4 regions of the Ralstonia sp. 110700041-2 genome follow, and region 3 is predicted to be linked to each of the others. Evidence: predicted binding sites of a transcription regulator. Region 3 holds the regulator's gene; each other region holds the start of a gene.
What was found. Region 3 encodes FliA, which starts transcription of late flagellar genes. Its sites were predicted from a motif close to CTAAAGTTTNNNNNNNNNNNGCCGNTA; they were not measured.
Positions count from the first base shown of each region.

Region 1 (7,484 bases), on a different contig from region 3:
TTGCCGGCGTGCGAGACAACGCGCTGATCGGCTACGGCCTTGTCGTCGGCCTGGACGGCAGCGGCGACCAGACCACGCAGACCCCGTTCACGGTCCAGAGCTTCAACAACATGCTCACGCAGTTCGGCATCAACGTACCGGCCGGCGCGAGCATCCAGCTCAAGAACACCGCCGCCGTGGTGGTGACGGCCACGCTGCCTGCCTTTGTGCGGCCAGGCCAGACCATCGACGTGACGGTGTCGTCCATCGGTAACGCCAAGAGCCTGCGGGGCGGCACGCTGCTGCTCACGCCGCTCAAGGGCGTGGACGGCCAGCTCTACGCATTGGCACAGGGCAACGTGGTGATTGGCGGTGCGGGCGCATCGGCCAATGGCAGCAAGGTGCAGATCAACCAGCTCGGCGCGGGCCGCATCGCCAATGGCGCCACGGTGGAGCGCGCTGTGCAGGCCACGGTGGGCGAGGCCGGCAGCATCCAGCTCGATACCGGCACGACGGATTTCGGCACCGTACAGAACATCGTCACCGCCATCAACAAGCAATTCGGCACCGATACGGCGCAAGCCGCGGACGGCCGCACGATCAACGTGCGCGCACCGGCCCTGGCGTCGGACCGCGTCGGCTTCGTGGCCAAGCTGCAGAACATTGACGTGACGCCGGCGCTGGCCGCCGCGCGTGTGGTGGTCAACGCCCGCACGGGCTCGGTGGTGATGAACCAGCTCGTCAAGCTCGAGCCCTGCGCGGTGGCGCACGGCAGCCTGTCGGTCACCATCAGCACGGACCCGGTGGTGAGCCAGCCCGCGCCCTTCTCGCAAGGGCAGACGGTGGCGGGCGCGCGCTCGAACATTGAGGTCAAGCAGCAGGGCGGCAGCCTTATCAACGTGAAGGGCGGCACCAACCTGGCGGATGTGGTGAAGGCCATCAACGCGATTGGCGCCAACCCGCAAGACCTGATCTCGATCCTGCAGGCGATGAAGGCGGCCAACGCGCTGCGCGCCGACCTGGAAATCATCTGACGCAGGGGAGGCCACGATGAACCCAACCGACCTCACCAGCCGCCTGGCGCTCGATTCCCGAGGGTTCGAGTCGCTCAAGCAAACGGCGCGTACCGATCCGAACGGCGCGGCCAAGACCGTCGCCAAGCAATTCGACGCGATCTTCGTGAACATGATGCTCAAGCAGATGCGCGATGCATCGCCGCAGAACGGGCCGCTCGATTCGTCTTCGAGCAAGATGTACACGTCGATGCTCGACCAGCAGCTGTCGCAGACCATGGCGTCGCGCGGCGTGGGCGTGGCAGATCAGCTCTTGAAGCAGATGCTGCGTCAGGCCAACCATGTGAACCCGGATGCGGGCGGCAAGGTGAATACTGCGCTGTCCAATACGACGGCGACCAATACCGCGCTGCCGGGGGCCGCCGGTGCCACCAGCGATGCCGCCAAGGCCATCGCCCGTTCGTCGCTCAACAGCATGGCCGCAGCCGTCGCGCCCGGCACGGAAGACGACGGCTCGGGCATCAGCACCGTGCCGCGCCCGGGCCTGGAAGAGCGCGTGCAGCGTGCACTGGCCGCCCTGCGCAAGCAGGCGGATGCGCAGGCGCAGACTCCGAGCGCGCCGCCCGAGGTGGATCTGTCGACGGTGGCATCGGAGCCGCGCGGCGAGCGCATGACCAGCTTCTACAACAAGCTGATCGGCCACGCGTCGCAGGCCGCACAGGAAACCGGCATTCCGGCCAACTTCATGATCGGCCACGCCGCGCTGGAGTCCGGCTGGGGCCGCCGCGAGATCAAGGCAAAGGACGGCACGAACACGCACAACCTGTTCGGCATCAAGGCCGGCGGCTCATGGGCCGGCAAGACTGCCACGGTGACCACCACCGAATACATCGGCGGTGTTGCCCACAAGGTTCAGGAGAAATTCCGCGCCTACAGCTCGTACGCCGAGGCGTTCAAGGATTACGCCAACCTGCTGGCCAACAACCCGCGCTACAGCAACGTCGTGGCAGCCGGCAACGGCAACGATGCGGCGTCGTTCGCCAAGGGCTTGCAGCGCGCGGGCTACGCCACCGATCCGAACTACGCCCACAAGATCATGGCGGTGCTCAAGCAGATCGTCTGAGTGATTTAAGAAGCATATTTTGGCGACGGCGGCCGGCTCAAGTTTGTCCTGAGTCGGCCGATGTTGTTTCTAGAGCTTATTTCGGCGGCTTCGTGCTGCCCGCACCGAGACAACTATGAGCAGCTCCCTTCTGAATATTGGCGCGTCTGGCCTGCGGGTTGCCGATATCAACCTGCAGGTGACCGGCAACAATATTGCCAACGCCAGCACGCCCGGCTATTCGCGCCAGGAAGCCGTGCAGACGGAAAACATTCCGCTGTACGCCGGCGTGGGCTATCTCGGCCAGGGCGCCAACGTCACGACTGTCAAGCGCATCTACGACCAGTTCCTCACGGCCCAGGTGCAAAGCGGCCAGGCCTCGACCAGCGCAGCCGATCAGCTCAACAGCCTGGTGTCGGGCCTGAGCAAATACATGTCGGACAGCAACAGCGGCCTGACTTCGTCGCTCACCAGCTTCTTCAACGCTGCCGATGGCCTGGCCTCCAAGCCCTCGGACACCACCGCGCGCCAGGTCTTCCTGAACGCCGCGGCGGGCCTGCAAAGCCGCTTCAATTCGATTGCCGGGCAACTGAGTTCGCTCAACAACCAGGTCAATACGCAGGTGCAGACGCAGATCAGCTCGGTCAACGGCACCGCGCAGCAGATCGCCTCGTTGAACGACCAGATTTCCAAGGCGGAAGCCTCAACCGGCCAGCCGGCCAATGACCTGCGTGACCAGCGCGACCAGCTAGTCCAGACGCTCAATCAGTCAATCAAGGCGAGCGTGGTGCAGACCGGCGACGGCCAGTTCAACATCTACGTGGGTAACGGCCAGGCGCTCGTGCAGGGCAACAAGAGCTACCAGCTGACGCCGGTGCCGTCGCAGTACGACCCGACGCAACTGTCGGTGGGCTACAAGAGCCCGGGCGGCACGGTCAACATCGACGACAGCCAGCTCGGCGGTGGTGCGCTGGGCGGCCTGATGGACTTTCGCAACAACACGCTCATTCCGGCACAGAACAGCCTGGGCCGCCTGGCCACGGCCGTGTCGGCCGACGTGAACGCGCAGAACAAACTCGGCATGGACGCCAACGGCAAGATGGGCACGGACCTCTTCTCCGTGGCCAACCCGAGCGTCGCGCCCAGCACCAACAACACCGGCAGCGGCTCGCTGACTGCCAGCATCACCAACGCCAATGCGGGGCAGGGCTACGACTACCAGGTCAAGTACCAGGGCGGCGCCTACACCGTTTCGCACTATCCGGACGGCTCCGCCTCCGTAACCGTGTCGAGCTGGCCGACCACGATCGACGGTGTAACGCTCAACCTGTCGGGCACGATGAACAGCGGTGACTCCTTCCTGGTGCGCCCGACCGCCAACGCGGCCGCCACCATGCAGACGCTCACCACTGATTATCACAACGTGGCCGCAGCCTCGCCCGTGGTGCTCAACCAGGGCAGCAACAACACGGGCAGCGCCACGGTGTCTTCACTGGGCGTGGACAGCACGTATGCCGGCTCGCCGCTCACCTCGCCGATCAACCTGACGTACAGCTCGGCCGTTGGCGGCTCCCTGTCGGGATTCCCGGGCAGCGTCACCGTCACGGTGGGCGGCACGTCGACCACGTACGCGGGCGGCACGGCACCGTACACGCAGGGCGCGACGTACGCGTTCAACGGCGTACAGATGAAGCTCTCGGGTTCGCCCGGCAACGGTGACACGTTCGCCATTTCGGCCAACACCGCCAACAGCACCGACAACGGCAACGCCAGCGCGCTGGCCAAGCTGCGCAACAGCAACCTGCTGGACGGCGGCACGACCTCGATCGGCTCGGCGTGGAACAACCTCGTCACCCAGGTGGGTGTGCAGGCCAACCGCGCCAGCACCAACCTGACCTCGCAGAAGGCGCTGCTGGCCAGCTCCACGCAACAGCAGCAGTCGGTGTCGGGGGTGAACCTCGATGAGGAGGCGATGAACCTGATGAAGTACCAGCAGGCCTACCAGGCCTCCGCCAAGGTGATGCAGACGGCCAATTCGCTGTTCGCCAGCCTGCTGTCGATTGCCGGCGGCTGATCGGCGCGGCTGAAGAAACCGCCCCGCCTGCCGATAACGTCCTAAAGCCCTTCGTCCGGACCGATCATGCGAGTCAGTAGCGCCCAATTCTTTGCAGCGTCTTCCGCTTCGATGCAGAACACGCAATCGAACCTGCTCACGCTGCAGCAGCAGATTGCAAGCGGCATCGCGCTCACCAGTGCGGGCGACAACCCCAGCGCGTTTGGTCAGATGGCGCAATTGCAGCAAACGCAGGACACCAACGACCAATACCAGTCCAACCGTGACACCACCGACGCGCGCCTGACCAGCGTGTCTTCGGCGCTGACCAATCTGGTGACCACGCTGCAGCAGGGCAAGCAGACATTGGTGGGCGCCAACACCTCGCTGATGACGGAGTCACAGCGCGTTGGTGTGCTGGCGCAGGTCAAGCAGCAGTACCAGCAGCTGCTGTCGACGGCCAATCAGCGCGATGCCTCGGGCGTGGCCCTGTTTGGCGGCGCCAACGGCACGACCGATCCGTTCACCAACACCGGCGGTTCCGTGCAATACGTCGGTAGCGGCCAGCCACCGGTGGTGCAGGTTTCGCAGAACATCTCGATGCCGAATTCGGTGTCGGGCGATTCGGTGTTCGTGCGCATCCCCAACTCGGATGCGTCCAACCCGAACGCCAATCAGAGCATCTTCAAGACGTACGAGAAGCTGATCACGGCGCTGTCGACCCCGATCAACGCTGCCACTCAGGCCACCGACGTCGCCAACCTGCAAAAGGCCGTGCAGACGGCGCAGGGCAATCTCGACAATGCCTATCAGGTCGCCCTGCAAGCGCAGGTGACGGTGGGCACGCAGCAGGCGCAGCTCACCACGCTCAACAGCAGCGGCTCGAACTACGGCGAGCAGTTGAAGGAGCAGATCTCGAAGCTGCAATCGGTGGACTACACCTCCGCCATCTCGCAGTTCTCGCAGCAGCAGGTGTCGCTGCAGGCCGCACAGAAGACCTTCACGGCCATGCAGGGCATGTCGCTGTTCCAGTACATCAATCCTTGATGCGGCGCGGTCGGGCGGTCGGAGGGCGCGGCGTATCATGTCGGCTCACCTACCGTCAGGACTGGTCATGCCCATCCAGTATCTTCGCCGCCTGACCAGCCCGGAACGCTCAGAAGACGCCAACCGGCGCCTCGGTCAATCGCTGGCCTTCGTGGCGGGCGCCGCCAACGCGGGCGGATTTCTCGCCGTCAAGCAATACACCTCGCACATGTCCGGCATCGTCTCGGCGATCGCCGACGACCTCGTGCTGGGCGACGTTGTCCTTGTGTTTGCGGGCTTTGCTTCGCTGCTGGCGTTTCTGTGCGGCGCGGCGTGTACGGCAGTGCTCGTCAACTGGGGGCGCCGCCGCAGCACGCAGAGTGAATTCGCGCTGCCGCTCATGCTGGAGGCCGCGCTGCTGCTGCTCTTCGGTCTGATGGGCACAACGCTCGGGCAATACCGGGTCGTGTTCGTGCCGGCCACCGTGGCACTGCTGTGCTTCCTGATGGGGCTGCAGAACGCCATCATCACCAAGATCTCGAAGGCGGAAATCCGCACCACGCACGTGACAGGCCTGGCCACCGACATTGGTATCGAAATCGGCAAGGCGCTGTATTGGAACCATGGACATCACAATCTGCCGGCCGTGGTCGCCAACCGGCCCAAGCTGCGGCTGCTGGCGTCCCTGCTTGGGATGTTCTTTGTGGGCGGCGTGGTCGGTGCGTTGGGTTTCAGGCACCTGGGCTATACGGCCACGATTCCGCTCGCGTCGATTCTGATGCTGCTGGCGGTGGTGCCTGTGGTGGATGATCTGCTGGCGCGCCGGCGGTAGAGAACGGGCGCAGCGCAGCAGCTTGTTGCACGCCACACCCCACGCAGCGACCCCAGTACGATCAGAACGACGTGCATGCGCAGCGCGAAGCGGCTCGCCAGTCGGCGCGCGAAATGGTGCTTGAGCGTGGGCTCGGCGCCCAGTGGGGCGGCCTTGCGCATCAGACCATTCCGCCATTCACGCCGATCACCTGCCGAGTGACGTACGACGCCGCATCCGACATCAGGAAACCGACCACCGCAGCCACCTCCGCAGGCTGTCCGACGCGCTGCATCGGCACGGCCCGCAGGGCCTGGTCCACGTGTTCCATGTGGGCGAGCATGTCGGTTTCAATCAGGCCCGGCGCTACACAGTTGACGGTGATCTTGCGCGACGCAAGCTCGACGGCCAGCGCCTTGGTTGCGCCGATCAGCCCGGCCTTGGCGGCGCTGTAGTTCACCTGCCCGCGATTGCCCATCACCCCAGAGACAGACGCGATGGTGACGATGCGCCCACCCTTGCGCGCGCGCACCATCGGCATGGTGAGGGGGTGGACGACGTTGTAGAAGCCATCCAGGCCGGTCTCGAGGACGATGTCCCAGTCTTCGTCGGTCAGGGCAGGGAAGGCAGCGTCGCGCGTGACGCCTGCACACAGGACGATGCCGTAGTAGGCGCCGTGGGCTTCAACGTCGGCGTCGAGTTGGGTGCGACAGGCGGCGCGGTCGCGCACGTCGAACTGCAGCACGCGGGCGCTGCCATGGTTTGCGTGGATGTCTGCGACGATGGCATCGGCCTCGGCACGGCCGCTGCGGCAATGCACGGACACGTCAAACCCGTCGGAGGCCAGTTGGTAGGCGATGGCGCGGCCAATGCCGCGGCTGGCACCCGTCACAAGAACGCGGCGGCTCATGTGGTGAGTCTCCCTTGAAGATCGGTCGGCGGAATACCGCGATCATCGCACGCGCGGCGGGCAGTGCTGCGGCTGCGCGCTGCCTATCGAGGCAGGGTGCTGAACTGGCTGAACGCCCGCCCACCGAGGTCCAGCGCATCCATCACAGACCGCTCCACCACCGGCGCCAGCGACGTCATCATGACCATGACGAGCATCAGCCCCACCACCAGCGTGGCGGCGATGCCCACGGCAAACGGGTTGAGCGCCTGCGCCGTGCGCGAGAGCACGGCAAAGCCGAGGTTGACGATCATCATGATTGCGATGATGGGCAGGGCGATGCGCAGGGCGAGCGCAAAGACGATCGTGCCGCCGCCAGCCAGCGTCTGCCAGCCCGGGTTGCCCAGCGGCGCCGCCGAGACGGGCAGGGCGGTAAAGCTGTCGAACAAGGCATGCACCAGCACGAGATGGCCGTCGCCGGCAATGAACGCGGTGACGGCCGTGAGGCTGAGGAAGCGGCCGAGCAGCATGCTGCTCTCGGTCTGCGTCGGGTCGAGCAACGAGGCGAAGCCCAGGCCCATCTGCACCGACATCACCTCGCCGGCACCGCT
Region 1 is NZ_JBSFAI010000001.1:146,858-154,341, reverse strand. It holds gene ACUXH0_RS00725 (flagellar basal body P-ring protein FlgI) at 1-1,013, shown strand, start outside; gene flgJ (flagellar assembly peptidoglycan hydrolase FlgJ) at 1,030-2,115, shown strand; gene flgK (flagellar hook-associated protein FlgK) at 2,231-4,168, shown strand; gene flgL (flagellar hook-associated protein FlgL) at 4,235-5,194, shown strand; gene ACUXH0_RS00705 (YoaK family protein) at 5,262-6,005, shown strand; gene ACUXH0_RS00700 (3-ketoacyl-ACP reductase FabG2) at 6,166-6,894, opposite strand; gene fliR (flagellar biosynthetic protein FliR) at 6,978-7,484, opposite strand, start outside.
Region 1: the regulator FliA is predicted to act here: its motif matches at 2,152-2,178, upstream of flgK (flagellar hook-associated protein FlgK).

Region 2 (7,484 bases), on a different contig from region 3:
TGACGGCGCGCCGGACACTGAACGAACTGGCGGCGCGCGGGCTGCTCAGGCGCTCGCGGGGGCAGCGCAGCGTGGTGCTCGACCGCGTGGGGCCACATCGGCCGGTGCTGTACGCGCCGGGCCAGTCCGATGCTGCGTTGGAATACGTGCCGGGCGCCGTCTATACGGTCAGTGCATTTCGACTGGAGCAGGCCGACGAAACCGTGGCCGCCGCGCTTGACCTGGCGGTGGGCGGGCAGGTCGCGTTTGTCGAGCGCCGCGCTCAGGTGGATGGCCAGCCCATCATGCTGCTGCGCACGTGGCTGACGTCCCGACTCGCGGCGATGCTTGAGGCGCGCGACTTCGAAGATCGTCTGTTCGTGCAGGTCTTCCAGCGCGCCAACCTGACCATCGCGCGCTCGCGCGAGGCGCCGCTGGCCTGTGTGGCCGATGCCCACCAAGCCGCGCAGCTCGGCGTGCAAGCGGGCGTGCCGCTGGTGCGTGTGCGCCGCATCGGCTACAGCCTCGCCGACGTGCCGATCTCCATCACGTACTGCGATTTTTCTCCTGAACGCTATACGCGTGAAGTCGATATCCGCGTGCTTCAAAACGACTGAAAGCGCACTGCGCCACACCGGTGCAGAAACGGCGCCACACACCCCGCAATGGGGACTTGTCCCCCTAGGGTATTCAAGCTAGTCTGCGCCCCTTCCCAGGAAAACGCATTCATTTGTGAAGCGACGCTTTGCCAACAACGTATTGGCACGGCAGTTGCATTCACGGCGCCATCTCAGCGGCGGCGGGTTGAGCCACCTGCCGCCTCGAAGCTGATTCAGTCGATTCAACACACCGGAACCACAAGAGGGAGAACTCAACAATGCAACTCAAGCGACGTTTTTCGCTGGCCGTGCTGGCTGCCGCCGCCGGTTTGACCGCAGGCGCAGCGCAGGCCCAATCGTCTGTGACGCTGTACGGCCAGGTGGATGCCTGGGCGGGCGCCACCAAGAACCTGGGCCAGGACCGCGCATGGGGTGTCAACTCGGGCGGCATGTCGACGTCGTACTGGGGCCTGAAGGGCAGTGAAGATCTGGGCAACGGCCTGAAGGCGATCTTCACGCTGGAAGCGTTCTTCCGCCCTGATACGGGCAAGTCCGGCCGCTTTGATGGCGACCACTTCTTCGCACGTAATTCGTTTGTCGGCCTGCAGTCGAACACCTGGGGCTCGATCAAGCTCGGCCGCAACACGCCGCCGTACTTCGTTTCGACGATCCTGTTTAACCCGTTCATCGATTCGTACACCTTCTCGCCGATGGTGTTCCACACCTACCTCGGCAACGGCCGTTCGGGCGTCGCGGGCATCTCGGGCCTGGTGGGCGATTCGGGCTGGGACAACTCGATCATGTATTCCACGCCGGACATGGGCGGCCTGACAGGTACCCTGATCTACGGCGCTGGCGAGCAGGCTGGTCACAACGGTCAGAACAAGTGGGGCGGCAGCCTGCTGTTCTTCCGCGGCAATTTTGCGGCCACGGCGGCGTTCCAGCAGGTGCGCTACGACGGCGCGCCGGGCGATCTGAACAGCCTGGTGGCGGGCTTTGCGCGCCAGACGGCAGGGCAACTGGGCGCGACGTATGACTTTGGCGTGGTCAAGCTGTACGGCCAATACCAGTACATCAAGAACACGATCAGCACCGGCGACGCCAAGAGCAACGGCGGCCAGCTGGGTGTGTCGATTCCGGTGGGCCCGGGCAGCGTTCTGGCGTCGTATGCCTACACCAAGACCTCGGGTGCAGCCGACGTGAAGCGCAACACCTGGGCGATCGGTTACGACTATTCGCTGTCCAAGCGCACCGATGTGTATGCGGCGTATTTCCGCGACAAGGTGTCGGACCTCTCGACGGCCGACACCTTCGGCGTAGGCATCCGCGCAAAGTTCTAAGCCTTTCGCGTTCTGCTTTCCTTGTCGCCGCCCGCGTCTCGACAGCGTGGGCGGGCATTTGCAACGGCGTCCGGATTCCGGGCGCCGTTTTTTGTTGTGTGGAAGATGGGTAAGAGCGGAGCGTCAGCCCGTGCGCGCCAGGCGCAGCGGTGGCGAGGGCAGCGACGAGGGCTGCGCTCCAATGTGTGGCTGATTCAGCAGCATGGCGCCGCGCTGCGTGGCAACGAAGACGGCCTCGGTACGGCTGCGCACTTCCAGCCGGCGATACAGCGCGTTGATATGCGCCTTGGTTGTCGCCTCGGAAATACTCAGCATGCGGCTGATGGTTTTGACCGGATGCCCGCGCGAGAGCAGTACGAGAATCTCATATTGACGCTGCGTCAGGCCGAGCAACGCGCCATCGTCATGGCCATTGGCCGAACCTGCCGCAATGGCTTCAGACCGCGCCAGCACGATCGAGGCCGGCACATAACGGCCGCCGGCGAGCACCAATTCCAATGCCGCTGCAATCAATTTGCCGGAATAGCTTTTCAGCAGATATGCCGAGACATTCAATTGCATCAGCGTACGCACGTGCGCAGCGGAATCGGTTTCGCCCAGTATGGCGATATGTCGGGGATGCGGCTGTTGCAATAGCCGGGAGAGGGCCGGCAGATCGTCGATGCCGGGTAAGGGCAGTCCGATCAAAGCCAGTTCGGCGTCCGCATGCGCCGCGAGACTTTCAAAGAGGGTTTCGTCCGGCTCGACGCTGACCACCTCGGTAATGGCCGGCAAGGATTGCAACACATGGGTCGCGCCGGCACGCACCAAAGGGTGTGCCTCCACTACAATTGATTTCACTGCGCCGCCTGTCTGGTTATGGTTTGTTTGCCCATTTCCGGAATCAGCTTGTTGCCGCGTCTATTTGGACCAGACGGTCCAAAATCAATGGGGCCGTGCTTGTGGAAATGCTTCTGGCGCGCGGTCTCGGTATATTTCCCCGTTCAACCGGCAGTCACCGCAATGCGGTGCCACCGGGCCGAAACCTTGCACGCCATTCAGGCGCAACTTCCTTCCGGTTTTTCTTGTTTATGTCGCCAGGCGCGGAGGATTAACCCCGCCAAAATCGCAGAATAAATCCCCAGCATGCTTGTTGCACCCATCAATGGGATGTAAACCTTTTTGTCTACCCCGATCGGTGGTGCGCTAGACCCCCTATACATAGCAGGATCAGGCAGCAGCAGCTAGCCCCACTTCACGCCCATTGACGTGAGCGTAAAGCAAGGCTTTTGTACCGAAAAAACGTGTTCTGGTGGCTTATTGCGCGACGACCGAGAAGCGCGGCATCGACAGCGGTTGTTTGCCGTCGCGGCCGTAGGGTGTGCCGCCGCCGTTGTTGGCGGCATGCAGGACGGACAGCGCGTTCTGCGTGGCGCGCAGGCGCAGGTCGATCAGGGTGCCGTTGTCGATGTTGCGCTGGCGCAGCAGGCGGGCCAGGGCCAGGTTCTCGTCGAACAGGCGGCTGGCCGTTTCGTCGGTGCGCAGATATTTGACCAGCCCGTACGGATCGGCGCCGCCGTGCTGCGCCCACCACAGGCGGCGGTCACGGTCGGCTTCGCCCAGCGCGGCGAGCTGCTTCTGCTTGGTCTGTGTGATGCGCTCGAGTTCAACCATGTCGCCATCGCGCAACGCCTGCGCTTCGGCATCCAGGGTGAGGGTGGCGGCGCGCAGCAGTTCCTGCTCGTCGGCAAGGGTGCGGATCAGCAGTGTGTTGTCCATGGTGACTACCTCAGGCTTGGAAGCTTGGGCAGCCGCCGGCCGGCACGCCGCCCCGCCGCGTGCGGTCGAGAGTCGGAAACCCTCGGACCGGCGGCGTCAGAAAATACGGGGGACGGACGACGGGAAACCCCCGTCAGACCTTCTTGGAGCGCGTGGAGAGCAGCGATTGCGCGTCGGAAAGCGCCGCATCGGCGATCTTGCCGGCGTCCATCTTGAGCGTGCCGTTCTGAATGGCACTGCGGATCTGCTCGACGCGTGCGGCGTCGAAGTCGCCGCTGCCCACCTGGCGCGAGACTTGTTGGACCGACAGCGACGGCGAATCGCCGGTGTGGCGCGGGGTGCCCGAAGCCGTCGTAGCGGCCGGGGACGAGCCGGTCGCGCGCGTCGACCCGGACGCAGCGTCCTTGGTCGGCGCAACGGCCGGCGTGTTGTTCACGATATGGTTGATTTTCACGGGTGTCTCCGAAGAGCGCGTTCATCCTAACACCCATATCGGCCAACCCCGGCCCAAACTTTAGCGGCAGGTATCGATTACGCATCACAGTAGAAAAGTGATCCGCCGTTATCAATTTGGACTTAAAACTGGATCGCTACGACACCGACGGACTGTGCAATGCCGGAGACGACATTGCCGTTGGCGGTGCGCACCTGCGCCACCTGGCCCACGGCTGCCTGGTTCAAGGCCCGGCCGTCGCTGCTGACCTGGAAGCCACCGCCCTCGGCGATGAGCTTGACGGTCTGGCCGGCCTGCACGGCAACCGGCAGGCGCAGGCTTTCGGCGCGCAGCGGCTGGTTGGCGGCCACGCTCGTGAGCAGTACACGCCCCACCACATCGGCTGGCTGCTGCACGACCGAGGCCGGCAGCGTCGACAGATCGCCCGTGCGGGCTTCCAGGTCGCCCATATCGAGCGTCTTGCCCGGCGGCAACTGGTGCGAGGCGACGTAATACGTCCCGGTAATCTGGATTGTGGCCGGCACCCAGGCCGCCCAGGCGTGCGGCGAGCGGCAGCGCACTCCCACTTGTATACGGCCGCGCAGGCGGTTGGCCGCTGGCAGCATCAGGTCGATCTGGTCGCAGGGCTGGTTGGCCACACGTGCATCCACCGGACCGACCTCCACCGACGCACGTGGCGCCCCCGTCTCGTTCGTGCCGCCCAGGATGTCCAGTTGGGATTGCAGTTGTTGCTGGATCTGCATCTGGATGGCGTTCGGCCCCTGAATGGTGGTGGGCTGCGCGGGCTGTTGCACGGCTTGGGCAGGCGGATAGCCCACCCGCACCATGCCCTGTGCATGCGCCAGGATCGGGTGCACGACGCTGGCCAGCAGGCCCAGCGCCAGGATCAGCAGCAGCTTGCGCTGGCGCCCCGCCAGCGGCATGGCCGTGGTGGCAGGTCGGATCGGGTGGTGCGCGCTGCGTGCAAACCGCGTGGACATGGAGAGCCCCTTCATCAAAAGTCCGGTGAAGTGTAGCTACGCGTGCGCGAGCGCCAAATGCGGAAATGTCGGCCAATCCCCCCCTTATTCGGACGAATGGTCTTGCACACCGGCCCCTAGACTTTGCAACGTGGTGAAGTCCCTGGCGTTGTGCGGTTCCTGGCCGTACAGCCTGCCCCGGTGGAAGGTTTCCCGGCCAACCTCTGGATTCGCAGACAGGTCTTTTCCACTGAGGCTGCATGACGGCAACTCAGCAAGACAAGCGGTTCAGCGGTTTTGGAGACGGCATCGGCGGTTTTTGAAGGGGCCGCTGATGCCGAGTTCTCCGGCCGAAGGGAACGCGCAACACGCAAACGCAAGACAGAACGCAAACCCCGGCGGGTGGCAGCAATCACCAGGACGCCACGCGCGAGGAATGACAGACATGGTCGACAAGCTGGATCAGTTGTTCGGTTTTCAGGAGCAGGCGCTGCACTTGCGCTCGCAGCGTCACCAGATCCTGGCCTCGAACATCGCCAACGCCGATACGCCCAACTACAAGGCGCGCGACTTCGATTTTCAGTCGGCGCTGCAGAAGGCGGTCGGCCAGCAAAGCGGTAACAGCCTGCCGATGACGGCAACGGCTGCAGGTCACCTGAGCGTGGATGGCGCACCGGCCGGCGATGTGTCGCTAATGCAGGCGTCGCTGTCGCAGCAGACCAAGGCGCTGCAGGGCGAGGTGCAGTACCGCACGTCGCAGCAGCCGTCCATCGATGGCAACACGGTGGACATGGACGGCGAGCGCATGCGCTTTGCCGACAACACCGTGCGCTACGAGGCCGATCTGAGCATCGTGACGCAGAAGATCAAGTCGATGCTGGCGGCGATTCAGAACAGCTAGCGCGACGTAGCAAGAGCAGCAAGAGCAGCAGACAGGCATTAAGACGACCGCGCAGCAATCACGCGCGGCGAAAGAGGGGCGGGAACTGTGTGGCGCTCCGGGCCCGGAAAGATCGGTCCGGAGCAAGCCGCCATGCAGAACACCGGATCGGTCCGGCAGCCGCGCCGGCAACAGTGTTTGAAGACATCGGAATCAACATGTCGCTATTCAAGGTGATGGATGTAGCTGGCAGCGCGCTCACCGCGCAGTCCAAGCGCATGAACGTGGTCGCCTCCAACCTGGCCAACGCCGAAAGCGTGACGGGCCCGGACGGCAAGGCGTACCGCGCCAAGCAGGTGGTGTTCTCGCCCGCGCAGGAGTCTGACGACTACGCCACCGGCGTGTCGGTCGACCGCGTGGTGGAAGACACCGTCACCCCCATGAAGCGCATGCACCAGCCGGGCAACCCGCTGGCCGATGCCGACGGCTACGTGACCATGCCGAACGTCGATGTGGTGGACGAAATGGTCAACATGATTTCTGCGTCGCGCTCGTACCAGGCCAACGTGGAAGTCGCCAACACCACCAAGACGATGGCCTCCAAGGCTCTGACCCTGGGCCAGTAAACGGCACATTCCCAGCGAGACACGAACATGACCGTCAGCTCAACCGGCAGCACGACCAGCACCTCGAGCACGACCTCCGGCAACCAGCTTGCCATCACCAACGGCAGCGACCTGCAGAACACGTTCATGAAACTGCTCGTGGCGCAGTTGAAGAACCAGGATCCGCTCAACCCGATGGACAACTCGCAGATGACCTCGCAGCTTGCGCAGATCAACACTGTGAACGGCATCCAGCAGTTGAACACCACGATGTCGAGCATGCTCACGCAGAACGCGACCACGCAGGCGTCGTCGATGATCGGCCGCTCGGTGCAGGTGCCGACCAACAACCTGACGCTGGCCTCGGGGGCTGCCAACTTCGGCGTCTCGGTGCCCAACGGCGCCGACGACGTCGTCGTCACGATCACGAACGCTGCGGGCGTGGCCGTGCGCACCGTCGATCTCGGCCAGATGGGGGGCGGCAGCGGCAACTACACCTGGAACGGCAAGGACGACAAGGGCAATCAGCTTGCCGACGGCGCCTACTCCATCAAGGTGTCGGCCACGCAGGGTGGAAAGGTCGTTACGGCCAATGCGCTGGGCACCGACAAGGTGGCCGGCGTCACGATCAACAACGGCACGATGCAGCTGGTGTTGGCGTCTGGCGGAACCGCCAAGCTGTCCGACGTTGCATCGATTCAGTAATCACAGGTCAACTGCGGGCAGACCCCGCGCTTCTATCTTCTACGGGAGAACACTATGGGATTCCAGCAAGGCCTGAGCGGTCTCGACGCCGCCTCTGCAAACCTGGACGTGATCGGCAGCAACGTGGCAAACGCCAACACTGTCGGCTACAAGAAATCGACCGCCGAGTTTGGCGACGTGTACGCGCGCTCGCTGGTGGGTGCAT
Region 2 is NZ_JBSFAI010000001.1:157,899-165,382, reverse strand. It holds gene ACUXH0_RS00790 (GntR family transcriptional regulator) at 1-596, shown strand, start outside; gene ACUXH0_RS00785 (porin) at 857-1,918, shown strand; gene ACUXH0_RS00780 (LuxR C-terminal-related transcriptional regulator) at 2,042-2,758, opposite strand; gene ACUXH0_RS00775 (flagella synthesis protein FlgN) at 3,215-3,676, opposite strand; gene flgM (flagellar biosynthesis anti-sigma factor FlgM) at 3,810-4,130, opposite strand; gene flgA (flagellar basal body P-ring formation chaperone FlgA) at 4,253-5,110, opposite strand; gene flgB (flagellar basal body rod protein FlgB) at 5,535-5,990, shown strand; gene flgC (flagellar basal body rod protein FlgC) at 6,188-6,595, shown strand; gene ACUXH0_RS00750 (flagellar hook assembly protein FlgD) at 6,623-7,279, shown strand; gene flgE (flagellar hook protein FlgE) at 7,334-7,484, shown strand, end outside.
Region 2: the regulator FliA is predicted to act here: its motif matches at 4,167-4,193, upstream of flgM (flagellar biosynthesis anti-sigma factor FlgM).

Region 3 (7,484 bases):
GCCGCGCATGAAAATGCATCGATTTACCGGACTGACGTCGCGTGACGTGTTGCGCAAGGTCCGCGACCAACTGGGCGATGGCGCTCTGATCCTGTCGAACCGTGCCATTCCGGGCGGCATCGAGATCATCGCGGCATCCGATTCGCACGTGGATGCGCTGGTCGATACGCAGTCGTCGGCACCCAAGACGGCACAGCGCCGCCCGATGGCTCCGGCTCCGATTCCCGAGCCCGCACCGATTGCCGCTGCAACCGCAGCCGTCGCCGCCGCTCACGCTCCCGCTGAAGAGGCCGCGCGGGCCGAGGCCCCGGCACCCAACGCACTGGCCCGTCTGCGTAACCGCTTCATTGCTTCGCGCCGCACTCCCGCACAGGAAGACGCACCGGCAGCGCCGGCTGCTCCTGTGGCCAAGCCGGCCGGCCGCACGCTGCAAACGCGCGTGGACGACGACGTGGCGTTTGGCGAAGAAGATGCGCTGGCCGCGTCCACCCGCATGCTGGCGGGCCTGTCGCTCGACCGTGCCAATGCCGAGGTTGCCCAATCTGCGGCGCAGGCCCTGGCCAGCACCGCCCAGTTCATCGCCCGCCGCAGCACGGTGGAAGACGACCAGCCGGAAATGGAATCGACCGCCCGCTTTGCCGCACGTCGCGAGCAGGCACGTGAGCAGGCACGCGAACAGGATGACCGCCCGGTCACGCTGCGCAGCTTTACCGAGCGCGTGGAAGCGCAGGCGCGCACCCTCCGTGCAGAACAGCAGAAGACTGAGGCGCCCATGAAGGCGCGCATCGAGGCGCAAGCCGAGGCAGGCACGTCGTCCGACATTTTCGTCCGCGTGGAGGACACGATGGCCAAGCCCGAAGCCCCGCGTGATGACGTGAGCCTGCAGCGTTCGGCCTTCCAGGCCGACGTGAAGGAAAGCATCCGTGCCGAGACCGACGTGATGACCCGCCGCATGGTCGGCGAGATCGAAACGCTCAAGAGCACGCTGAACGACGCCATGTCGAGCCTGGCCTCGCTGGGCGTGAAGTTGGGCGACCCGGTGCGTACGCGCCTGTTCCAGACCATGCTCAACGCAGGGTTCTCGGCGCAGCTCACGCGCTACGTGCTGGAGAACATGCCGCAGCACGACGCGTATGAAGGTGCGCTGGACTTCGTGCAACGCGCGATTGAAAAGAACCTGAGCACCGTGTCGGACGAGAACAGCCTGCTCGACCAGGGCGGCGTGTTTGCCCTGATGGGCCCGACCGGCGTGGGCAAGACCACCACGACCGCCAAGCTGGCCGCGCGCTTCGTGCTGCGCCATGGCGCATCGCGCGTGGCACTGCTCTCGACCGACAGCTACCGGATCGGCGGCCACGAACAGCTGCGCATCTACGGCAAGATCCTGGGCGTCTCGGTGCATGCCGTGAAAGACGCGCAAGACCTGAGCCTGGCGCTGAACGACCTGCGCGAGAAGCACGTGGTGCTGATCGACACCATCGGCATGAGCCAGCGTGACCGCGCCGTGTCCGAGCAGATGGCGATGCTGCATGCCGTGGGCCCGTCGATCAAGCGCCTGCTGCTGCTCAACGCTGCCAGCAACGGCAAGACGCTCGATGAAGTCGTAGGTGCCTACCGCGACGCCAACCTGGCCGGCTGCATCCTGACCAAGATCGACGAGGCTGCCTCGGTGGGCCATGCGATGGACGTGATGATCCGTCGCCGCTTGCCGCTGCACTACGTGTCGTACGGCCAGCGTGTGCCGGAAGACATTGCAGTGCCGAACAAGAAGCTGCTGATCCACCGCTCGTTCCGGGCCGGTGCAGAGCAGTCGTCGTTCTCGCTGGATTCGGATGAATCGTTGCTCGTGGCGCAAGGCGCGGTGTTACGCAACGCAGGCAACCGCGAACCCGGCCTGGCCGCTTTCGATTTCGCCTGACAAGGGGGCGCGACCATGACGACGCCATTCGCCAAGGATCAAGCCGCAGGGCTGCGGCGCATGCTCGGTCATGCCGCTGCCCGCCGGGTGCTGGTGATCGGTGCGGAAGAGCAGGTCGATGACTTTGTCGACAACCTGCGCATCGCGCTGTCCGCCATGGGCCGCGACACGGCGGTAGTGAACGCCCAGACCATGCTCGCCATGCCCGGCGTGCTCGAGCAGTACGACGAGACGGCGGATGTGACGCTCGTGGCCGCGCATTTTGGCACCCGGGCGCTGAGCACCGTGGCTGAGGCGTGCGACGACGTGCTGCTGACCTTCTCGGATGGTCCGGAAGGCCTCAAGAGCGCGTACACGCTACTCAAGAAAACCGCTGTGCTGCAAGGCAGCGCTGGCATCCGCACCGTGGTGTGCGGCGCGCACTCGGTGGATTCCGCCGTGCGCGTGTTCGGCAACCTGGCCAACACCGTGGGCCAGTACCTGAACACCCGTATCGATTTCGCCGGCTACCTCCCTGAGGACCGGCACGTAGAACTCGCGCTCTCGCTCGGCAAGCCCGTGGCGAGTGCGTTTCCCGCATCGCCTTCGGCCATGGCCTTCCGCCAGCTTGCCGAAGAAATGTTGAGCTGGGCCAGCGCCGAGGCCCAAGCCGGTGATGGCAGTGTGCCGTCGCGGGTGGTCATGTCGGCGCGGGCACCGGCACAGCTGGCAGATGAATCGGCGCAGGCAACGTCAATGTCGGCATCGACAGCGACAGCGACACCCGGCGCCACCGCACGCGCGGCCGAATTGGTTTATTGAGGCGCAGCATGAACGAAGCGTCAAAGGCAGGCATGGATATGTACACCGCAACCGGTCGCAAGACCAAGTCCGACGAGATGGCCACGTACGCACCCCTGGTGCGCCGCATTGCCAACCAGATGATGGTCAAGCTGCCGGCCAGCGTTGAGCTGGACGACCTGATCCAGGCCGGCATGATGGGCTTGCTCGATGCGCTGTCGCGCTATGAGGAAACGCAGGGCGTGCAGTTCGAGTTCTACGCGGCCCAGCGTATTCGCGGCGCGATCCTGGACGAACTGCGCGGCTCGGATTGGCTGCCGCGCGGCCTGCGCCGCAACGCGCGCACGATCGAGCAGGCAATCCAGAAGCTGCAGCAGCAGAAGGGCCGCGCGCCCACCGAAACCGAGATTGCCGTAGCGCTGGGCATGTCGCTGGCCGAATACCAGAAGCAACTGGTCGACCTGCAAGGCAGCCAGTTGCTGTATTACGAAGATTTCGACCGTGAAGACGCTGACGCCTTCATCGAGAACCGAGCACCCGAGAACGACGCCACGCCGCTGGACCAGCTGCTGGACCACGACCTGCGCGAATCGGTTGTCGCTGCCATCGAGGGACTGCCCGAGCGCGAGAAGCTGATGATGAGCCTCTACTACGAGCAGGATCTGAACCTGCGTGAAATCGGCGCCGTGATGGGCGTGTCGGAGTCGCGCGTGTGCCAGATCCACAGCCAGGCGATTGCCCGCATCCGTTCGCGCCTGCGCGATCGCGCATGGCTGCCGACGCCGACCTGATATGAGGTCGGCTGAGAGCTGCTAACAAAACCCTCTGCTTCACTGGGTTGGATGGCGGCTCTTGGTCTCAGCTTTACCTGCCAGGTATTTCTACTGCGCGGTCAGCGACTCATGTCGCGGCCGCGCTTTTTCTTTGGGGCCTCGGTCACGAGGCACGCTTGGAGGCGTGAAACAGGTAGATCACGGCGCACATGCGTTTCAGAACGCAAAATATGTACACAAAAAACGTATGTAATTGTTGACAGAAAAATGGCGCCCATCCAAGATTCCGGCAAATACGCGGCATCACGCCGCATGAATGCCGGCGGATGGAACCCGCCCCATCCGCCTAAAGCACGCTCCCGGCATTGACACGGGGGCGGCCCCAGGAGACAGACAATGCGCCAATCCCCCGGCCAACCCACGCCTTCTTCGTCAACAATCGCTCACGCCGTTGCCGATCCCGTCAACGAGTTCCTGCCGCTGCCGCGCCTGTTCGCGCTTGGCCTGCAACACCTGCTGGTGATGTACGCCGGGGCGATTGCCGTGCCGCTGATTGTCGGCAATGCGCTCGGCCTGTCGAAGAGCGATCTCTCCTATCTCGTCAATTGCGACCTGTTTGCGGCTGGGATCGGCACGCTGATCCAATCGCTCGGTTTTCTGATTTTCGGGATCCGCCTGCCGGTCATGATGGGCGTCACGTTTGCCGCGGTTGCCCCGATGATCGCCATCGGTGTGGAGCCCGGCATGGGGCTGCCCGGCATCTTCGGGGCGTCGATCGTTTCCGGCGTGTTCGGCATTGCCGTTGCACCGCTGATGGGGCGGCTGCTGGGCCTGTTCCCGCGCGTGGTGACGGGCACGGTCATCATGCTGATCGGTTTTTCGCTGCTGAGCGTGGGGATCAACTGGGCTGCGGGCGGCCAGCAGATGATTCCGCAGGTGGTGGATGGCGCGCGCCACATGGTGCCGAACCCGGCGTTTGGCGATCCGTTCGGCCTCGCCATTGCGGCGCTCGTGCTGGTGACGATCCTGCTGCTGACCAAGTTCGGTAACGCGCTGCTGTGCAATATCGCGGTGCTGCTTGGCATCGTCACGGGCACGCTGGTGGCTGCGGCGTTCGGCAAGGTGTCGCTGGCCGACGCGAGCGCCGCGCCGCTGATGACGCTGGTGACGCCGTTCTACTTCGGGATGCCGAAGTTCGAGCTGTCGGCCATCATCTCGATGTGCATCGTGATCGTGATCACGCTGGTGGAATCGACTGGCATGTTCCTCGCGCTGGCGCACGTGGTGGGCAAGCCGATCTCGCGCAACGAACTGACCAATGGCCTGCGTGCCGACGGTCTGGCGACGGTCGTGGCCGGTGTGTTCAATACGTTCCCGCATACATCGTTCTCGCAGAACATCGGGCTGGTGTCGATCACGGGCGTGCGGTCGCGCTACGTGGCGGCCGCCGGCGGTGTGCTGCTGATCGTGCTGGGGCTGTTTCCGAAGCTGTCTTACGTGGTGGCATCGGTGCCGCAATACGTGCTGGGCGGCGCGGGCATCGTGATGTTCGGCATGGTGGCCGCAGCCGGTATCCGCATGCTGGGCATGGTCGATTTCCAACAGCAGCGCCACAACCTGCTGATCATCGCGGTGTCGGTCGGCTTTGGCATGATGCCGACGCTGGCGCCGGCCTTCTTCCATCACTTCCCGGACTGGACGCGCCCGATCACCCACAGCGGCATCGTAATGGGCACGCTGGTGGCCGTTGTGCTGAACGCCTGGTTCAACGGCATCCGCGGCTCGCACGAAGTGATACAAGGCGCGGCCGCAGCCGCACATTGAGCATCTAACGCCCGCGCTTCAACGCGGCTCAGGTTTCTCTGGCAACCGAGACGCGGTATGCAGTGCGCTGCCGATAGACCTGGCCCGGGCGCAGCATGACCGCCTCCGCATCGGGCATGTTGACCTGGTTCGGAAACGCACTCGCTTCCAGACATAAGCCGCTGCGTTGCGCGTGCGTGCCCGACAGCATGTGGCCCGAGTAGAACTGAAGCCCGCGCTGGTCTGTGAGCACTGTCAATTCGCGGCCGCTGCCGGGTTCATACAGACGCGCGACCGGACGCACATGCGGACGACCGTCCGACGCCGTATTGCGCAGCACGAAGCAGTGGTCGAACCCGCCGGCCTGCGCCAACTGCGCGTTAGGCCAGTCCAGCCGCGCCCCGATGGGCGCCGCCTGCCGAAAATCGAATGCTGTGCCGGCGACACTCACTGCCCGCGTCGGGATCAACTTGGCATCGACTTCCAGGTAGGCATCGGCATCGATCGACAAGATGTGGCCCCTGATGTCAGTGCCGGGCTTTCCGCTGAGGTTGAAATACCCGTGGCTGGTCAGGTTGATTGGCGTGGGCGCATCGGTGCGGGCCTCGTAGTCGATTGACAGCGTGCCGTCGTCGTCAAGCGCATAGCGAACCTGGACGGCGACATTGCCGGGGAATCCGGCATCGCCTTCTGGAGACGTGAGCCCCATGACCACGGCGCCGTCCTGCTCTTCGGCGTCCCATAGCGCACGATGAAATCCGCTTGCCCCTCCATGCAGCAGATTGCTGCCCTCATTGCGGTCGAGCGCGTAGTGGATGCCGTCGAGCGTAAAGCGTGCGCCGGCAATCCGGTTGGCCCAGCGCCCGATCAAGCCCCCAAGGTAGCCCCCCGATTGAAGGTAGGCGGCAGGCGTCGCGTGGTTGAGCAGAATCTCGCCCAGGCGCCCGCCGCGATCCGGCGCTTGCCAGGAGACGAGCGTCGCCCCGAGGTCGCTGATCGAAACGCGCATGTCCGAGGCATTGCGCAGCGTGAACAGCCGAACCGGCTCACCGTCGGGCAAGTGCCCCCATGTTGCTGACGAGATGGCGCCGTCGAGCGGCGCGTGTGCGGACAGCGCTGGCGCGATGCTCATGATTGGCCCTCTGCGATGGCGCGTTCCTGGTATTCGCGCGGCGTGCAATCCAGCTCACGGCGGAATACGGCGTGCATATATTGCGGGGACGTAAAGCCGCAGCGCACCGCCACCTCGGCGGTTGCAACATCACGGCTGGCCAGCATGTGCTTGGCCGCGTCGAGCTTATGGCGAAGGATTTCCTGGTGCACGGTGCAATGCAATTCACGACGAAAGTGTTCTTCGAGCGATGACCGCGAGATACCGACGTAGTCCGCGACCTGCTCGGTCTTGATCCCTTGGCAGGCGTATTGCCGAATGAAGTGCCGCGCCCGCATGACGTACGGGCTGGCAAGCGGCTGGTGCCGGGACGACGCCAGCACATTGATGCCGACCGGCGGCACGAGAATCTGCCGGCCTGCCAGGCGCGCTCCGCCCAGCATCTGATGCAGCAGATGTGCGGCGGTGCGACCCATCTCCACGGTGCCCTGAATGACCGACGACAACGGGATGCGGCTCAGCGTGCGCGTGAGTGGATCGTTGTCGATGCCGATGATGGCGATTTCTTCCGGCACGGCGAACCCTGCCGTCATGCAGGCCTGCAGCAGATGCCGCGCCCGCGCATCCGTCACGGCAATGATGCCGATGGGCCTGGGCAAGCCGCGCAGCCATTCGATCAACTGGCTGATCGCCTGATGCCAGGTCGGCGCGCTGGTCGAAAGCCCCCGATAGATCTCCTGCTCAACGGGGGCGGCGGGATTGTCCTGCCGGCGCAAACGCGTAAAGGCCAGTTCGCGCTGCTGTGCCCAGCGGTTTTCCGGCGCCTGGGGCAGGCTGTACAGCGCAAAGTGCTGCAGGCCGGCTTCGATCAGGTGCCGGTATGCCAGCGCGACCAGCTTGCTGTTGTCCGTTGCGACATAGGGCACGTTTGCCGGGTAGTGCGCGGCGTCTTCATACGATGAGCCGACGGCCACCACCGGAAGCGGACAGTCGCGCAGCGCTTCAGCCACGGCGGGGTCGTCGAAATCCGCGATGATGCCGTCGCCGTCAAAGCGCTCGATACCGGGCAGGCGGCAGCGGAAGTCCTCTTCCAGAAACA
Region 3 is NZ_JBSFAI010000003.1:210,448-217,931, forward strand. It holds gene flhA (flagellar biosynthesis protein FlhA) at 1-11, shown strand, start outside; gene flhF (flagellar biosynthesis protein FlhF) at 8-1,918, shown strand; gene ACUXH0_RS05885 (MinD/ParA family ATP-binding protein) at 1,934-2,719, shown strand; gene ACUXH0_RS05890 (RNA polymerase sigma factor FliA) at 2,728-3,489, shown strand; gene ACUXH0_RS05895 (nucleobase:cation symporter-2 family protein) at 3,868-5,295, shown strand; gene ACUXH0_RS05900 (aldose epimerase family protein) at 5,324-6,406, opposite strand; gene ACUXH0_RS05905 (XylR family transcriptional regulator) at 6,403-7,484, opposite strand, start outside.

Region 4 (7,484 bases), on a different contig from region 3:
ATTGGCGTCTACCACGGACGTCTCGATGCCGACTTGCGCATAGGCACCGATGGCACGGCGTGCTGCGTACATGGAAAAGGTCCTCGCTGGTGTCTGTTTTGTTATGGGTTGTGCTCTAAACCTGAGCCCGGCTTAGTTGCTGCTCGAAGTTTGCTTGGTAATGGCCGCGAGCTGCGTCGTCAGGTAGTTGCTGGTGTTCGTCATGCTTGCCACCGCGGCCGACAGCGCGTTGAACTGCGTGTAGTACAGCGCCTGCTTGTTATCCAGGCGCGTCTGCATGGCGGTGATCTGGCTGGCAAGCGAGGTCAGCGAACTGTTGATCGAGTCGGTCTCGTTCTGCACCATGCCGCTGGACGACAGCAGGTTGGTCATCACCGTGTTGAGCTGCGCGGCGTAACCGCGCTGCACCGTGACCGTGCCACGGGCGCCCAGCGGGCCGCCGGCCACTTGCACGGTCAAGCCGTCGGTGGCGGAACCGGCAATCCCATACAGGTTCTGGCCCGAGCCGGTCGCTGCCGCACCGTTGATGGTGCCCTGCACATCCACACCATTGGCGGCCGTCGGGCTCGCCCCAAAGAGCGACGAAGCCCCCGCGCCTGATACCGACACCACCGACACCGAACCAAACTGGCTATCGGTAATGCTCAGCACGCCGCTGGCATTGGCCGACACCGATGCGTTGACCTTGGCGTTCTGTAGCGTGGCCGATGCGTTGATCTGGCTTTGAATCTGCGCGGCCAGGGTCGTCGCGGTGTAGCTGCCGGCCGCCAACGTCACGTTGACTGACATGCCGCTGATGCTGAACGCGAGCGTGTCGTTCACGCCCGCCGTAATGGTTGTGTTTGCGGCGGCCGAACCCGTGAGCGTGCCCTGCGTGGCCAACTGCGTCACGTTGACGGCGTAGCTGCCGGCCTGTGTGGAATCCGAGAACGTCGGCACGCTGACCAGCGAATCGGTGGCCGTGCCGGTACCGGCAAACAAACCGGTAACCTGGCTGGGCGACTTTGCAATGGCCGCCGACAGCTTCGTGTTGTCGACCGACAGCGTGCCGTCGGAGTTCATCGTCACGCCCACGCTGCCGAGCGACTGGTAGTTGCCGTTGCCGACCGCCTGGCCCAGCACGTCGGTAATCTGGTTGATGAGCGTCTTGGTACTCACGTCGCCAGCCAGCGGGCCGTTGTTGGCCTTGTTGGCGGTGTCGATGTTGGTGAGCCCGTTCAGTTGCGTACGCAGCGCGTTGTAGCCGTTCACGAAGTTGGTGACGGCGGTGGTGGTGGCGGTCGGGTCGTTGGCCACCGTCACGTTGGTGCTGCCCGTCTTGGACAGCGTGAACGACGTGCCATCCACCACGTTTGACAACGTGTTGGTCGGGCTTTGCACGGCAATGCCGTTGATGGTGGCCAGGGCATTCTGGCCCGTGGTCACCTCGGTCATGTTCTGCGTGCCGGCCGGATCCTGCGAGAGCAGCGATTGCAGCGTCGAGTCGCCCGACACCGAGATCTTCATCTCCGAGCTTGAGCCGCCCGCAGTGGACGTCAGCACCAGACGGTACGGGCTGCCGCTGCCGTCGTTCACGATGCTGGCCGAGACACCCAGGTTGGCCGAGTTGATGGCATCGCGAATGCCCGCCAGCGTGTTGTTGGACGAGTTGATCGTGATCGAGCCCCCCGCCAGGTTGCCGTTTTGCGTGAACGTCGAACCGGTGTACTTGCCGCCGGAAAGCGAGCCACCCGACACCGTGCCGAACGAGAACGAAATCGTGGTCGATGCGCCGCTGCCGATGGCGGTGGTGGTGGAAGCTTGCCCCTGCGCCGCCAGCACCTGCGATTGCGCAAGCTGCGTGACATTGACCGCGTAGGAACCTGCAGGCGCCGAGCCCGTCACCGACGCGCTCAGCATCGAGGTGTCGTAGCCGCTGGCCTTCATGGCGCTGTAGTTCGACGCGCTGGTCAGGCTCGACAGCGCGGTCTGGAAGGTCGACAGCGCACTCTTGAGCGACCCCACAGCCGACAACTGCGTCTGGTACGAGCTTTGCTGTGTCTGCAACTGTGTCAGCGGCTGGCTCTCCACCTTCATGAGGCTGGTCACCAGCGAATTGACGTCGATGCTCGTCCCGATACCGGGAATGGAGATCGGCGGTACGTAGTTGCTGGTCGAGGAGGAGGTAGTGGTAGTCGCCATGATCGGGTCCGATAAGCATCTGCGCCAGCGGAAGTCTCTCTACACAACGGCACGGGCCGCAGCTTCTTTAGGGCAGGTTATGCAGGCGCCACCCACGCAGAAGAGGGGTATCCGACAAAAGGAAAAAGGCCGACGCCCCCGAGGAGCGCCGGCCCTTGGCCCAGCCGCAAGACGGCTGGGTGGCATCCAGCTTACTGATTAGCCCTTCAGCAGGCTCAGGATGCTGTTCGGTGCCGAGTTGGCTTGCGCCAGCATCGCCGTACCCGCTTGCTGCAGGATGTTCTGACGGGTCATGTTCGAGGTTTCCGACGCATAGTCCGTATCGATCAAGGACGACTTGGCAGCCGACAGCGCGGTGTTGTTCGACGTCAGCGTGTTGATCGTCGAGTTCAGACCACTTTGCTGAGCACCCAGGTTGGCGCGAGCCGCCTTCAGGTTGGTCAGATCGGTGTCGATGGCCGCCTGTGCGGCGGTCGCGTTGGCAGTCGAGGTCACGCTCGTGCCGCTCAGCGTACCGAAGGTCGACAGGTTGGCGTTGGAGACCGAGGTCACATCGGTCGCGGCATTCTGGCCGTACTGGAACGTCGTGGCCGTAACCGAACCGTCGAACAGCTTGTTGCCGTTGTAGTTCGCGTTGGTCTCGATGTTCTTGTTGGCGGTGGCCAGCTTTTGGTATTCCTTGTCCAGGTTGGCCTGGTCGGTGGTCGACAGACCGCCGTTGTTGGCTTCCACGGCCAGTTGGCGCATACGTTGCAGGTTGTTTTCAACCTGGCCCAGGTACGAGTCGGCCGTTTGCAGATACGACATCGCCTGGTTGGAGTTCTGGATACCTTGCGTCTGCGAGTTCAGCGTGGTGGTCAGGCTGGAGGCCACAGCGTAGGCGGCGGCGTCATCCTTCGCGCTGTTCACGCGCAGGCCGGTCGACAGACGTTCCAGCGAGGTCTGCAGCGCATCCTTCGATGCCGACAGTGCTTGCTGCGTTTGCAGGGACGAGATATTGGTATTAAGGCTGAGGGACATGACGGCTCCTAAGTTTCCCGATGGTTTGTTGCCCGTGTTTGCTGATTCCGGCTAGGCCGGGCAACGTGACCTGCAACTTGAAGGGGATCAGGTCTGCGTTGTACTCAGGTTATCGGTGGCCTCGGAGGAAAGTTTAGGGTCGCCTTGACAAATTTGTGCGTCGGCGGCGGTTTGGGCTTGCGGGCGCCTGACTTTCGGCACCCCTCCAAAAGAGGCGGTGCGCCTGCTTCTTGGCCTTCGGGCCCTCGGCTATACTCGTTCGACCAGTTCATAGGCGCCTGCATCTTTCTATATAGAGCGCCACATACAGCACAGATGGGGAGTTGCAAGCCCGCCAGACGGCCCAAGGCCTGCCGGCGGAAAGAAGAGCTCGATGCGAGCCCGCGTTTGACCCGCAACACCCACCATGCTCAATGTCCTGATCGTCGAACCGCACGATATTGCCCGTGTCGGCCTGCGCCAGATCCTCAAGGATTCGCGCCTGGCCCGGCAGATCGAGGCCGTGCCGGACCTGCGCGATGCCAATAACGACCTGCTCGCACAGCGCGAGTGGGACGTCATGCTGTTCTCGGTGGAATCGGCCACCGGAGACGAATTCCAGACCATCAAGACCGTGCGCCAGCAGCATGCGCGTTTGGCCGTGCTGGCGCTGGGCCGCCACCCGGAAGCGCTGCTTGCCGTACGGGCGCTCAAGGCGGGCGCCGCCGGCTACCTGCCGATGGACGCCAGCCAGCCGCAACTGCTGGCAGCCATCAACGCCATCTCGAAAGGCAAGAAATACCTGCCTTCGGACCTCGTGGAAGTCCTGGCCGACAACCTGAATGTCGACTGGGACAAGCCCCGCCACGACATCCTCTCCGACCGTGAATTCCAGACGCTGCGCATGCTCGGCTCCGGCCGCACGCTGGGCGAGATTGCCGAGGCGCTGCAGATCAGCGTCAAGACGGTCAGCGTGTATCGGGGGCGCGTGCTCTCGAAGATGAAGCTGCGCAACAATGCCGAGCTCACCATGTACGTGGTCAGCAACAGCTTGCAGATCTGAGCGCGCTATGAGAACCGCGGGACACGCTCGCCGTAACGGCGGGCGTTCTCGCGCACGAGATCCTGTACCGCAGCCGGTTCCAACGGCCGCGTGAGCAAATAGCCCTGAAACTCGTCGCAGCCGACTTCGCGCAGGAATTCAAGCTGGCCGATGGTTTCCACGCCTTCGGCCACGGTCTTCATGCCCATGGCTTGCGCCATCATGATGATGGCCCGCGTGATGGCCGCGCGCTCGACCACGTGCGGCAGGTCTTGCACGAACGAACGGTCGATCTTCAACGTATCGATCGGGAAGCGGTGCAGATACGACAGCGATGAGTATCCGGTACCGAAATCGTCCAGCGCCAGCGATACGCCCATGGCGCGCAGCTCGGTCAGCAGGGCATGCAATGACGGATCGTCGCGAATCAGAATGCCTTCGGTCATCTCCAGTTCCACCGCGTTGCCGGGCAAGCCACTGGTCGACAGCGCGCCACGCACCATCCCGCTCAACTGCCCGGAGCTGAATGCCTGGCCCGAGAGGTTGATCGACATGCGCAAGTCCGGCAGCCCGATGCGGCGCCAGCGTGCAAGCTGGTCGCAGGCGGCGCGCAGAATCCAGCGGTCGATCTCGACAATAAGACCGGTTTCTTCGGCGTCCTGAATGAACTGGCCGGGCATCATGTGGCCGAAATCGGCCGAGTTCCAGCGGATGAGCGCTTCCACCCCGACAATGCGGCCGCTCCTGACGTCCACGCGCGGCTGGTAGTCCGCATAGAACTCGTTGCGGTCGCTCGCGCGGCGCAGGCCCGATTCAATGCGGAAGCGGCGCGAGACGCGGTCGTCAAGGTCGCTGGTAAAGGTCTGGAAGTTGTTGCGCCCGCGCTCCTTGGCCAGGTACATGGCGGCATCGGCCTTGCGCAGGAGCGTGTTCGGGTCGTCGCCGTCGTGGGGTGCCACGGCAATGCCGATCGACACGCCCAGATACAGCTCCTGCCCCTCGATATGGAAGGGCGCGCTGATGGCCGAGAGGATGCGCTCGGCCACGCGCCGCGTGCCCAGGCCATCGAGCGCTTCGAGCATGACGACAAATTCATCGCCGCCCAGGCGCGCAACGGTGTCGGCTTCGCGCGCGCAGGCCTGCAGGCGGGCCGCCACTTCGCGTAGCAGCATGTCGCCAAACTGGTGGCCCAGCGTGTCGTTGACGTTCTTGAAACGGTCCAGGTCGAGAAACATGACCGAGACGCGCGACTGGTTGCGGCGCGCAAGCGCCAGCGCGTGCTCCAGCCGGTCTTCCAGCGCGGAGCGGTTCAGCAGCCCCGTCAGCGTGTCGTGCGTAGCGAGATGCCGGATGCGCTGCTGCGCTTCGCGGATTTGCGTGATGTCGACCAGCGACACCAGCACCGAATAGGGCGTGGCGCCGGCTTCCGAGGCGCGCGCCGAGGCCGTCATGGAATGGCCGCCATCGGCAAACAGTGGCGTCCAGTTGCTGGAAACCCACACCGTGCGGCCATCCACGCAGTGCATTCCGAAAATCTGGTTCAACTGCGGCTGGCCCTCGGCGATCACGTCCTGATCGGGCCAGTCCGCCTCGTGGATGGAGGCGTCGAATTCGTCCACGGCAGAGGTGACCACCGTGGGCAGCAGGCGCCCCACCAGCGCATCCACCGGCAAACCCAGCAGCCGTGCGGCGCTCGGGTTGGCATAGGTGACGCGGCGATCCGCCCCGCACACGAGGATGCCCTCCGTCAGCGCATTGACCATCGACAGCAGGTCCAGCTTCGGGCAGAAGCTCGGCAGTGCGCCGCGTGCAGGACAGTCGGCCGACAAGCCATCGGCATCGACTAGCGCAAGGTCAATACGGGTGGAAAAGGGCAAGGAATTCAAGGCGGCTTCCGGCAAGGCAACGCAGGTATGCAAGGCCGGAACATGCCGGCGCGTTCTTTCATTACAACGGCAAGCGCGGGCAATTCTTTCGGGCCAACGCCACTTTTGCAGCGGAACCCGCCCGCCAGGCGACTGGTAAGGCGCCTAATGCGGTGCATCGGGACTATGTAGGTGGATCAAAAATCACTTATCGTGCGCGTACCGCCCCACCCTGCGCATCGCAAACGCCCGAGATAAGCCGGATTGACCACGTTTCTTCCTGGAATGAGCTGGACAGAGGTGGGGAAGAATGCCATCCGAGAACCCGACTCTGTGCTTTGCGTTGTTTTACGTTGTCTTGCGCGACGCGAGCCGGGAAAGCCCACCCCCCCTTTAGTCCCCGAGTGATCCCCATGGCCGAAGCCGCTGCCGCCACTACCGCGCCCGCCCCAGCAAAGGGCGGTTCCACCAAGCTGCTGCTGATCATCCTGATCGTGCTTTTGCTCGTCGGCATGGGCGGCGGCGCCGCCTGGTTCTTCCTTGGAGGCGGCAATCACGCCGCATCCGGCCCCGCCGCACCGCCCAAGCCGAAAGAGCCGGTGTTCGTGGCCATGGAAACCCTGACCGTCAACCTGCAGCCCGAAGAGGGCAACGACCGTTACCTGCAGATCGGCATCACGTTCAAGAGCTTCGATAAGCATGCCGAAGAAGAGATCAAGACCTACACGCCCGAACTGCGCAGCAAGGTCCTGATGCTGCTGGCCAGCAAGACGCCCACCGAGTTGTATCCGGCGGACGGCAAGGTCAAGCTGGCCAAGGAAATCGTTGAACTGTGCGAACACGTCTTCAAGGCTGTCGGCAAGGAATCGCCGGTGGCAGATGTCTTGTTCACCAACTTTGTGATCCAGTGACATGCTCAAGGAAGAGTTTCTTTCCCAGGAGGAAATCGACGCGCTCCTCAAGGGCGTGTCCGATGACGCGGACGACGACCCCGTCGAAGCCGCCGACCCCTCGGGCATACGCTCGTACAACCTGGGCTCGCAGGAGCGCATCGTCCGTGGGCGCATGCCCACGCTGGAAATCATCAACGAGCGGTTTGCGCGCAACTGGCGCATCGGCCTGTTCAACTTCATGCGGCGCAACGCGGAGATCTCCGTTGGGCCGGTGAAGGTGCAGAAGTACAGCGAGTTCATCCGCAACCTGGTGGTGCCGACCTCGCTCAACCTCGTGCACGTCAAGCCGCTGCGCGGCACGGCGCTGTTCGTGTTCGACCCCAACCTCATCTTCCTGGTGGTCGACAACCTGTTCGGCGGCGACGGGCGCTTCCACATGCGGGTGGAAGGGCGCGACTTTACCGACGTGGAGCAGCGCATCATCCAGCGCATGCTGCATCTCGT
Region 4 is NZ_JBSFAI010000001.1:136,585-144,068, forward strand. It holds gene fliS (flagellar export chaperone FliS) at 1-72, opposite strand, end outside; gene fliD (flagellar filament capping protein FliD) at 133-2,181, opposite strand; gene ACUXH0_RS00650 (flagellin N-terminal helical domain-containing protein) at 2,380-3,201, opposite strand; gene ACUXH0_RS00655 (LuxR C-terminal-related transcriptional regulator) at 3,608-4,243, shown strand; gene ACUXH0_RS00660 (putative bifunctional diguanylate cyclase/phosphodiesterase) at 4,249-5,985, opposite strand; gene fliL (flagellar basal body-associated protein FliL) at 6,501-6,998, shown strand; gene fliM (flagellar motor switch protein FliM) at 7,000-7,484, shown strand, end outside.
Region 4: the regulator FliA is predicted to act here: its motif matches at 2,226-2,252, upstream of fliD (flagellar filament capping protein FliD).